DNA from 3 places in the Kitasatospora sp. NPDC059747 genome. Region 3 is predicted to be linked to each of the others. Evidence: riboswitches for the same ligand, from Rfam matches in the RefSeq annotation. Region 3 holds a riboswitch; each other region holds the start of a gene.
The links. A riboswitch is a leader RNA that binds a small molecule or an ion and turns the genes downstream of it on or off. The one in region 3 is predicted to bind cyclic di-AMP.
Positions count from the first base shown of each region.

Region 1: it holds a riboswitch for cyclic di-AMP, as region 3 does, so the genes downstream of both, ACFV4G_RS08280 (hypothetical protein) here and ACFV4G_RS20105 (transglycosylase family protein) in region 3, are expected to answer to the same signal.
Region 2: it holds a riboswitch for cyclic di-AMP, as region 3 does, so the genes downstream of both, ACFV4G_RS38700 (NlpC/P60 family protein) here and ACFV4G_RS20105 (transglycosylase family protein) in region 3, are expected to answer to the same signal.

Region 1 is NZ_JBHWGV010000013.1:11,986-15,248, forward strand. Features, by position in the region: gene ACFV4G_RS08270 (alpha/beta hydrolase) at 1-349, shown strand, start outside; gene ACFV4G_RS08275 (MoaF N-terminal domain-containing protein) at 469-798, opposite strand; cyclic di-AMP (ydaO/yuaA leader) riboswitch at 1,278-1,450, shown strand; gene ACFV4G_RS08280 (hypothetical protein) at 1,452-2,735, shown strand; gene ACFV4G_RS08285 (hypothetical protein) at 2,758-3,249, opposite strand.
Region 2 is NZ_JBHWGV010000151.1:11,237-14,499, reverse strand. Features, by position in the region: gene ACFV4G_RS38705 (NlpC/P60 family protein) at 1-490, opposite strand, end outside; gene ACFV4G_RS38700 (NlpC/P60 family protein) at 718-1,842, opposite strand; cyclic di-AMP (ydaO/yuaA leader) riboswitch at 1,853-2,006, opposite strand; gene ACFV4G_RS38695 (NlpC/P60 family protein) at 2,355-3,263, opposite strand, start outside.
Region 3 is NZ_JBHWGV010000043.1:8,299-11,561, forward strand. Features, by position in the region: gene ACFV4G_RS20100 (hypothetical protein) at 1-934, shown strand, start outside; cyclic di-AMP (ydaO/yuaA leader) riboswitch at 1,297-1,456, shown strand; gene ACFV4G_RS20105 (transglycosylase family protein) at 1,443-2,780, shown strand; gene ACFV4G_RS20110 (hypothetical protein) at 3,058-3,258, shown strand.

The DNA.
Region 1 (3,263 bases), on a different contig from region 3:
CGGCTACTACCGTGCCGCCGAGGACCCGACCACCGGCGACCTCTTCGGCGGCAGCCGGCAGCGCCGGGACGAGGCCGACCTGATGTGGCGGCTCAAGAACCTGCCGCAGCCCAAGGCGGCCGTCCTGCTGGCGGGCACGAAGCAGGGCGACGGCGACTACAAGCACGACACCGAGGCGTTCATCGACGCGGTGCAGAGCCCCGGCCCGATGAAGGTCTCGTACAGCATGCTGGAGACCGGCGGCCACAACTTCGAGACGTGGAGCAAGCTGCTGCCGTCCTCGCTGGAGTGGCTGTCCGAGCACCTCAAGGTTCCGAACCAGCCGAATCAGCCGGCCCCCGCAGCCTGAAGCCGGCCTTCGTAGGCTGACGGCCGGGCCCCGCAGCCGGACGGTCCCCGCGGCCTGACTCGCTGCAGCCGGCCGGCTTCCGCAGCCCGACGGTCGCCGGCCTCGCGGACCGGCCGGCCTCAGGCCACCCGCTCCAGCGTCCCCGTGTGGAGCTCGCCGACCCGGCCGCCCTCGCCCTCGAAGGTCCAGAACGCGCGCACCGTCAGCCGGACCAGGTCCATCACGTGGCTGACGGTGATGCCGCTCTGCTCCGTCCAGCTGACGAAGTACACCTCGGGCGCGACCTCGGCGACGTGGAGCGCCACGTCCTCCCACTGGCCCGCCGACTCGCCGAGGCCCTCCCAGCGCAGCCGCTTGCCGTCGGCCGAGTAGGCGTTGCGGAAGGCCGCGCCGTTGTCGGCCCGGAAGAGGTAGGTGCGGCCGGCGAAGGCGGGCAGGGGCGCGGTCATGGTGCGGCGGTTCCTCGTCTCTGCGGGAGGGGGCGCGGTGCTCTTGTGCACGACGGTGGATGTCGGACCTCCAATTTATCCGATCGGGCGAGCTCGCACGCCACTGCCAGTGAAGACGCACCCCCGTCACCGTCACCACGCAAGGCCCGCCAGGGCACCGCCGGCCAACAGGTGACACCGGCACCGGCACCGCGACGGCCGGCGGCACCCGGCTGCTCGGCGGGCGCGACCGCCTCGAACCCGCCGGGGCGCCGGACGCCGGGGTCCGGATCGGTGCCCGGCTCGCCCGAACATCAACGGCCCGCCGGGATGCCGGCCAACTGATCCACTGCGCACCGTAGTTGATCGACACGACTGTGAGCTGCGCGACAACCGGCCGAGACGAGTTGTCCGTTCACGGACCGACTGCCTAGCCTGCAACGGCGTCCGCCCTCGCGGACCCCGCCGCCGGGACGCCGAGTCCCGTCCACCCGACGGCGGGCAACCGAGCACCACAGCGGACGGGAGCGGGGGAACCAAGGTCAGCGCCACGACCCGGCACGCCCTCGCGCGTGCCGGCCGCGGCTTGGGGTGAAGCCGTTCCCACCGGCGGCCGGGCGACCTCTCAGTCCGAACCCGACAGCTCACCTCGCAGGCGTCGCAGAGGACACCCCATGCACAAGCCTGCCCGGCGCCCCGCGCCCCGCCACGCCCGCCCGTCCCACCGCGGCCGCACCGCCGCCCTCGCCGCCACCGGCGCGCTCGCCATCACCGGCGCCGGCCTGTTCGGCCTCCAGTCCGCGCCCGGCGCCCAGGCCGCCACCGGTCCGACCGTCACCCAGGACCGGCTCGCCCCGGCCACGATGGTCGCCGGCCGGGCCGCCACCGCGACCCTCACCGTCCACTCCTCGTCCTGCTTCACCGCCAAGACCGTCGGTGTCGGCGTGCGCGACGCGGCCGGCAACAACCTCGACTTCCCCGGCAACGCCAGCAATGTGCCGATCTGCCCGTGGAGCTACACCTTCACCAGTGGCGCGCGTGCCCTGCCGGCCGGCACCTACACCCAGTTCGGGTTCTGGCAGGACTTCGGCGGCGCCTGGCACAACCTGCCGTCGCAGCAGCTCGTCGTCTCCAGCTCCCCGGCCCCGACCACCACCCCGTCGGCCATGCCCACCCCCACCCCCACGCCCACCCAGGCACCCACGCAGGCACCCACGCAGACCCCGAGCGCCACCGCCACCCCGAGCACCCCGGAGCCGTCCTCCCCGATCGCCGGCAAGTCGCTGACCTGGTCCGACGAGTTCAACGGCCCGATCAACTGGGGCCAGCGCTGGGTCGGCGACAAGAGCACCGCGTACAAGTACGGCAACCACAACCCGGACGACAACAAGCTCGACTGGCTGGACCCGAACAACGTCAGCGTGGCCAACGGCGTCGCCACCTTCACCGCCACCCCCGGCAGCAACACGCTGGAGAACGGCAAGCAGTCCTGGAACACGGGCTTCCTCACCACCGAGGGCTCCAGTGAGGGCTTCCAGGTCAAGACCGGCGACTACGCCGAGACCCGGGTCAAGCTGCCGGCCGGCTCCGGCGCCTGGCCGGCCCTGTGGACCTGGAAGAACGGCAACGGGGAGATCGACTCCTTCGAGTACCACCCCGACAACCCGAACCTCCTGGAGCTGACCAACCACGTCAACCCGGGCAACTTCGACTACTACACCAACGCGAGCGCCGTCGCGAAGGACCAGTGGGTGACCATCGGCACGTACTACGGCGCCACCTCGGTGGACTGGTACGTCAACGGCGTGAAGGTGTTCTCGGACGGCAAGGGCGTCGGCGCGAACTTCTCGGCGTACCTGATCCTCAACCTGTCGGTGTGCGCGGGGCAGTACCACCCCGCGCCGCAGGGGACCGCCCCGATCACCTTCGCCGCCGACTACGTCCGCGTGTACCGGTAGCCGTCACCGGCCGTAGCGGACCTCAACCGGCAGCCGTCTCGACGACCCTGATGTCGAACGGCTGCCGGTTGTTGCGCGGGTGCCGGTCGTCCGGGCTGATCACCGTGACCTTCCCGCCGGTCAGCAGGCCCGTATGCGCCATGGGGGAGATCCGCACCGTGACGAGCGCGGTCGCGCTGCGTCCCTCGGGCAGGCCGGGGCCGAAGGTGCAGCGCACCTCGCGGCCCAGGAACGCCTCGCAGTTCTCGGGGAAGTACGGGCCCACCGCCGTCACCTCCTCCGGCAGGGTGACGATCACGGTGAAGGGCGAGGCGGTGGTGTCCGGGCCGAGGTTGGCGACGAAGGCGTGCACGGTCGTGGTGCCGCCGGGCGGCGCGGGGCTGGGGTCGAGCCGGACGACCTCCAGGTCGGAGTCGGACAGCGCCGCGGCCCGGCTCTCCGGCGCGAGCTGCACGGCCGGACGGGGGTCGGGCCGCTGCCCGGCCCACGACGGGACGGCGGTCAGCGTCGCCACCGCACAGCCTGCCG
Region 2 (3,263 bases), on a different contig from region 3:
CGGTCTCGGTGCGGCGCTGGTCGAGCCCGCGCTGACGGGTCACCAGCTCGTGCAGCGTCTCGTTCTGCCGCTCGGTCGCCTGGTCGAGGCTCCGGGCGCGGGCGAGGTAGCCCTCCGGGTCGGTGGCGAGCATCAGCTGGACGGTCTGCGCCATGCCGCCGGAGCGGTACTCGGCGCCGGCCACGGTGGCGAGGTCGCCGCGCAGCTGGTTCAGCTGGTCCTGGGCGGCGGCGATCTCGCCCTGGAGGACGGTGGTCTCGCCCTGGAGCCGCTGCTGGGCCTCCTGCGCAGCGTTGTACTTCTCCGACGCCTGTTCGGCCTCGTTGTACAGCTGCTCGACCTGCGCCTTGACGTCCTTGCGGCTGGGCGCGTCCGGGGAGCCGGGGGCGGCCTGGGCGCTGCCGCCCGTCGTGACGCCCAGGGCGGTGGTGGCGGCCGCGGTCAGCACCAGCGCACGGGCGAGCAGTTGGGAACGGCGGTGCACGGGCATGGCGGCGGCTGCTCCAATCCTGCGGACCGGTCCCGCCGCCGCACCCAAGCGGGCGGTCCTGGAGCGGGAGTCCGGTGGCAGACGTTAGCGAGTCCGGGCAACCGAGTCCAAACCCCTCCCAACCCGAATATTTGACCCTGAATCGGACACCAGTCCGAGGAAAGGAAACGCCGCAGGCCCGGACCTCCGGGGAGGAGGGCCGGGCCTGCGGGAAGCCGAGCGGGGAATCAGACCCGCACGATGGACGAGAGCGGCATGTTGGTGACCGCCTCGTAGCGGACGCTCGCACCCGGCTTGGGCGCGTGCAGCACCTGGCCGTTGCCGGCGTAGATGCCGACGTGGTGGGCGTCGTTGAAGAAGATCAGCAGGTCGCCGGGCTGGGCCTGGGAGAGGTCCGTGCCGATCCGGGTCCCGGCGCCGGCCTGCTCCTGCGAGGTACGCGGCAGCGAGACGCCGGCCTGGTCGAAGGCCCAGACCATCAGGCCCGAGCAGTCGAAGGAGTTCGGGCCGGTGGCGGCCCAGACGTACGGGCTGCCGATCTTGGTGGCGGCGTAGGACAGCGCGGCGGCACCGCGCGAGCTGCCCGCCGCCGGCGGCTTGGCGACCGGCGAGGACGACGGGGCCGAGCCGAGGTCGGTGCGGCTGCTGTCGCGGGAGGCGCGGTCGGCGGCGGCCTGCTGGGCCTTCGCGGCGTCGGCCTTGGCCTTGGCATCGGCGGCGGCCTTGTCCTCGGCCGCCTTGATGGCCTGGCGCTCCTGCTCGGACAGGGTGTTGAAGAGGTTCTGGGCGGCCGTCAGCTTCCCCTGGATCTGCTCCTTGGACGCCTTCAGCTGCTGGGTGGTCGCGTCCAGCTCGGCGAGCTTGCCCTGGGCCTCGGTGCGGTCCTGGTCCAGCTTGCGCTGCTGGTCCTGGAGCTCCTTCAGCTGACCCTTCTGGGTGCTGCCGGCCTGGTTCAGGGCGTCGGCCTGGCTGAGGAAGTTGTCCGGCTTGGACGAGAACATCAGCTGGACGGTCGGGGATATGCCCCCGTTGCGGTACTGCTCGCCGGCGATCTGGGCGAGGCCGCCCTGGAGGTCGGTCACCTGCTCCTGCTGGCGGGCCACCTGGTCCTGCAGGCCGCTGACCTGCTTCTGCAGCTCCTGCTGCTTGGCCTGGGCGGCGTTGTACTGCTCGGTCGCCACCTCGGCCTGCTCGTTGAGCTGGTCGACCTGCTCCTTGACCTGGTCCTTGGTCGGCGCGGGGTCGGCGTGGGCGCCGGACTGCGCGGAGAGGGCGACGGCTGCCGCGGCAACTCCGGTCAGGAAGGAAACTCGGGCACGGCCGGCGGGCTTGGGACGACGATGGGACGCCACGAAGGCGGACTCCTTCTTCCTACGTCCGCCTACCGGGTGAGCTGACGGGTTCGGGCCGGAAGCATGCCCTACGACGCCTCACGGCCGTTCCACCGGCCGACCTGGCGCCGATTCACCCCGGAGGAACGTGGTTCCCCGGCTCCGCTCCACAGCGCCCCCTGTCACTGGGCTCCCCTGTCGGACGGTCGCTTCGACCCGTCCCGCTGCTTCACGAACTCGGCGGGAACCACCGCCGCCACCCTGGCTGGGCGATCGACAGTGCGGTGGTCCGGGTCACGACCCTAGTAACTGAACCGTGATCGGTTCAAATCCTTGTCAGAAAAAAGGCGGAAGAATAACCAAGTTCTTTTGTGAAGATGACAGAAGGTGATCGCAGCAGCACGCAAGGCTGATCACTTGTCACGCGAACGCGGCGAAACGCAGGGAAACGCGCTCAAGCGAACGCGCCACCCCCACTCGGGAGGTGGCGCGGATCACAGGGCCGTCGCGCCGGCCCGCGGCGTGTCGGCGAGTCAGACCCGGCGGATGGTGTTGATCGGCATCGCGTCGGCCTTCATCACCTTGACGACGTCGCCGGTGTGCGGCGCGTGCACCACCATGCCGTTGCCGATGTACATCGCGACGTGGTGCATGTCGGGACCGTAGATCACCAGGTCGCCGGGCTGGGCCTGGTCCAGCGAGGGCACCCGGGTGCCGTAGTGGCCCTGCTCCTGCGAGGTGCGCGGCAGCGAGACGCCGGCCTGGCCGTACGACCAGAGCATCAGGCCCGAGCAGTCGAAGGTGCTGGAGCCGACGGCACCCCACACGTACGGCGAGCCCTGCTTGCTCATCGCCTTGGCCACGGCCACGGCCGCGTAGCCGCTGGCCGGCGGCAGGCTGCTCAGGTCGACCCGGTCGGTGCCGCGCGAGGCGCGGTCGTCCTGGGCCTGCTGGGCCTTCAGCGCGGCGCGCTCGGAGGCGCTGAGCGAGTTGAGGAGGTCCTGGGCCTGCTTGAGCTTGGCGTTGACGTCCGCCTTGGACTGGTTCAGGTCCTTGGTGGTGGAGTCCAGGGAGGCCAGCACCGCGGCGGCCTCGGCCTTCTCCTGGTCCAGGCGGCGCTGCTGGTCCAGCAGGCCCTTGAGCGCGTCGGTCTCGGTGGCGGTGGCCTGCTGCACGCTGGAGGCCTTGGCCAGGTAGTTGTTCGGGTCGGAGGAGAGCATCAGCTGGACGGACGGGTCGATGCCGCCGGTGCGGTACTGCTCGCCCGCCACGCCGGCGAGGCCGGTCTGAAGCTGGGTCATCTGCTCCTGGCCGCGGGCCACCTGGTCCTGGAGCTGGTCGGCCTGCTTGCGCAGCTGGTCGGCCCGCTCCTTGGCGCCGTTGTACTTCTCGGCGGCCTGCTCCTGCTCCTGCTGCAGTTCGTCGATCTGCGCCTTGACGTC
Region 3 (3,263 bases):
TCCAGGCTCCCGTGCGCGGGGGCGCCACCGTCGCCCCGAGCGCCCCGAGATCCCGTCCGGCTCCCCGGCCCTGGTGCTCGCCGTGCCCGCGACCGCCGGGCCCGAGTCCCGCTCGGTCGTCGAGGAGCTGCTCTCGATCGTCCGCAGCGAGCAGAACGGCGTCCAGACCGCGGTGGGCTACCTCCCCGGCGACGGCGCCGAGGGCGCGGACGGCACCGAGCGCAGCATCGGCGAGCTGCTGGCGGCCGCCGCCGAGGCCGGCGTCCCGGCACCGATCCTGGTACCCCTGGTGCCCGGCCCGCACGACTTCCTGCCCGAACTCCACGCACTCGCCGCCGAGTACGGCGCGCACGTCACCGACGTGCTGGGCCCGCACCCGCTGCTGGCCGAGGCCGTCCACGTCCGCCTGTCCGAGGCCGGGCTGGCCCGCGCCGACCGCGCCCGCCTGTTCGCCATCGCGACCGCCGCGGACGGCGTCGTGCTGACCACCGTCGGCGGCGAGGACGCCGCGGCCGCCGCCGGCATCACCGGCGTGCTGCTGGCCGCCCGCCTGGCCGTCCCGGTCGTCCCCGCCGCGCTCGACGTGCCCGGCTCGGTCGCCGCCGCCGTCGCGCACCTCAAGGAGACCGGCTCGCAGCGCCCCGCGCTGGCCCCGCTGGTGATCGGCCCGGAGGCGGACTCCGAGCTGCTCGCCACGGCCGCCGAGGAGACCGGCTGCCCGTCCGCCGCGCCGCTCGGCGCCTACCAGACGGTCGGCCAGCTCATCGCCTCGCTGTACCTGGCCGCGCTGCCGGCGCCGTCCGCGGAGGCCCTGGCCGCCGCGCAGGCCCAGGCCGAGGCCGAGGCGGCGGAGGCCGCCTCCGAGGGCTCCCGCGCGGCCCACGCCGCCGGTGGGACGGCCTCCGGGGCGACCGGGGAGGCCGCCGGCGAGTAACCGCCGACAACGCGTACGGAAGGGCCCGGAGCGATCGCGCTCCGGGTCCTTTCGGCTTGCGGCGTAAGGGAATTAAGAGCCGAATGCGCGAGATGTCCGTTCTGTGATTGTTTGCGATCGGGTGACCGCCCGTCATGCGATTCCTGAGAACCTGCCAGTTGTGCACATCCGCAGGTTTATTGCGAGAAAACGATCATTTTCGATCTTGGAGAAGGAAAGTTTTGGTGGCTTTCCATAATCCGTGATGCGCATCACAGGTATTTGCAGTTCGTACTTAAGTCTGCTTAACGTGCTCCCCGTTCGTGACCACACGGACCCAGCACATCCGCAACGCCGAGTCCTGCCGTCGGGTGCGCTGGAAGCGCGAAAACGCACCACGGCAGGAGCGGGGGACCCACAGGTAAGTCGCCCCGGACCGATCCACGGAACGGTCCTGGGCTAGGGGTGAAGCCGCGCCACAGCGCGGCCGGGCAACTCCGGCCCGAATCCGACAGCTCACCTCGCAGGCGTGGGAGAGGACCGCGTCTTCATGCTGCCCACCAACGGCACTCGCCTGTCCAGCCGCACCCGCCGCGTGATCGCCGCCCTCGGCGTCGCCGGCGTCGGCCTCACCATCCCCTGCCTCACCTCCGGCACCGCCTCCGCCGCCTCCGTCGCCACCTGGGACAAGGTCGCCCAGTGCGAGAGCAGCGGCGACTGGAGCATCAACACCGGCAACGGCTTCTACGGCGGCCTGCAGTTCACCTCCAGCACCTGGGCCGCCTTCGGCGGCACCTCGTACGCCCCGCAGGCCAACCAGGCCACCAAGGACCAGCAGATCGCCGTCGCCGAGAAGGTCCTCGCCTCGCAGGGCCCCGGCGCCTGGCCCGTGTGCTCCGTCCAGGCCGGCCTGACCGCGGGCGGCGCCCCGGCCGCCGTCGACACCTCCGCCGCCGCGAGCACCGCGAAGGCCGCCCCGGCCGCCCCGGCCGCCCCGGCCGCCCCGGCCGTCAAGCCGGCCCCGAAGCCCGCCGCCAAGCCCGCCGCCCCGGCGCAGGACCAGGCGCAGGCCCCGGCCGCCGCCGACTCCGCCAAGGGCACCTGGGCGCAGAAGCGCCAGGACTGGACCCAGGGAGGCACCACCCAGGCCGGTGCCTCGGACTACACCGTCGTGGCCGGCGACTGGCTGTCCACGATCGCCGACAAGCACAACGTCAAGGGCGGCTGGCAGCGCCTGTACGATCTGAACCGCGGCACCCTGACCGACGGTCCGGACACCATCTACCCGGGCCAGCACCTGTCCTTCGGCGACTCCGCCCAGGCTCCGGCCGGCCAGTCCGGTGACTTCAACTGGTTCGACCGCTCGCAGAAGCCGGGCCAGTCCTCCGCCGGGAACGCCGTGAACGCCCAGCCGGCCGCCGAGGCCCAGACCCCGGCCGCCAAGCCGTCCTCGAAGCCCGCCGCCAAGCCCTCCGCCCAGGCGCAGACCCCGGCCCCGGCCGTCACCGGCTCGATGGCCGCCGCGGTCAGCTTCGCCAAGGCGCAGGTCGGCCAGGCGTACGTCTACGGTGGCACCGGCAACGGCGGCTGGGACTGCTCGGGCCTGACCCAGGCCGCGCTGCGCGCCGCGGGCATCTCCATCCCGCGCGTCGCCAACGACCAGGCCGCCGCGAGCACCCACGTCTCGCTGGACAGCCTGCAGCCGGGCGACCTGCTGTTCTGGTCCAACAACGGCCAGGACTCCGGCGTCTACCACGTCGCCATCTACATCGGCGGCGGCCAGTACGTCGAGGCCGCCAACCCGAGCTCGGGCGTCCGCCTGCAGACCATCGCCAACTGGGCGCCGGACTTCGCCGGCCGCGTCTGAGGATCCTTCCGGAACCGTCCCGCCGGGGACGGGTGACGGATCGCGGATGACAGCGAACAGATGACAGATAACAGATTTCATCATCTGTTATCTGTCACCCGCCCACCGCCCCGGGGAGAGACTGGTCGCTCTCCCCGGGGCTTCGGCGTACCCGCCTCCGAAGTCCGTGCCGCCTCCCCCCGGCGCGCACCCGCGGCTCCGCGCATCGGAGCATTCGCGTGGTCAAACCCCGGCCCAGCGGGCATGCTGCTGCTCTGCACCCGAGGAGGAGTCACCCATGGCCCAGGTCACCGTCACGCTCGACGCGAACCTCGCGATCGACGCGATGATGCTCTCCGGCACCAAGAGTCCCCAGGACGCCGTCGAACTGATCCTGCGCGACTACCTGGCCCGCGGTCGCCGCACCGAGACCCGCACCGGCGACGCCGCCGACGGCCACCGCGTCACCGCCGACCGCCCGACCGTCCAGGAGGGCTGACCCCG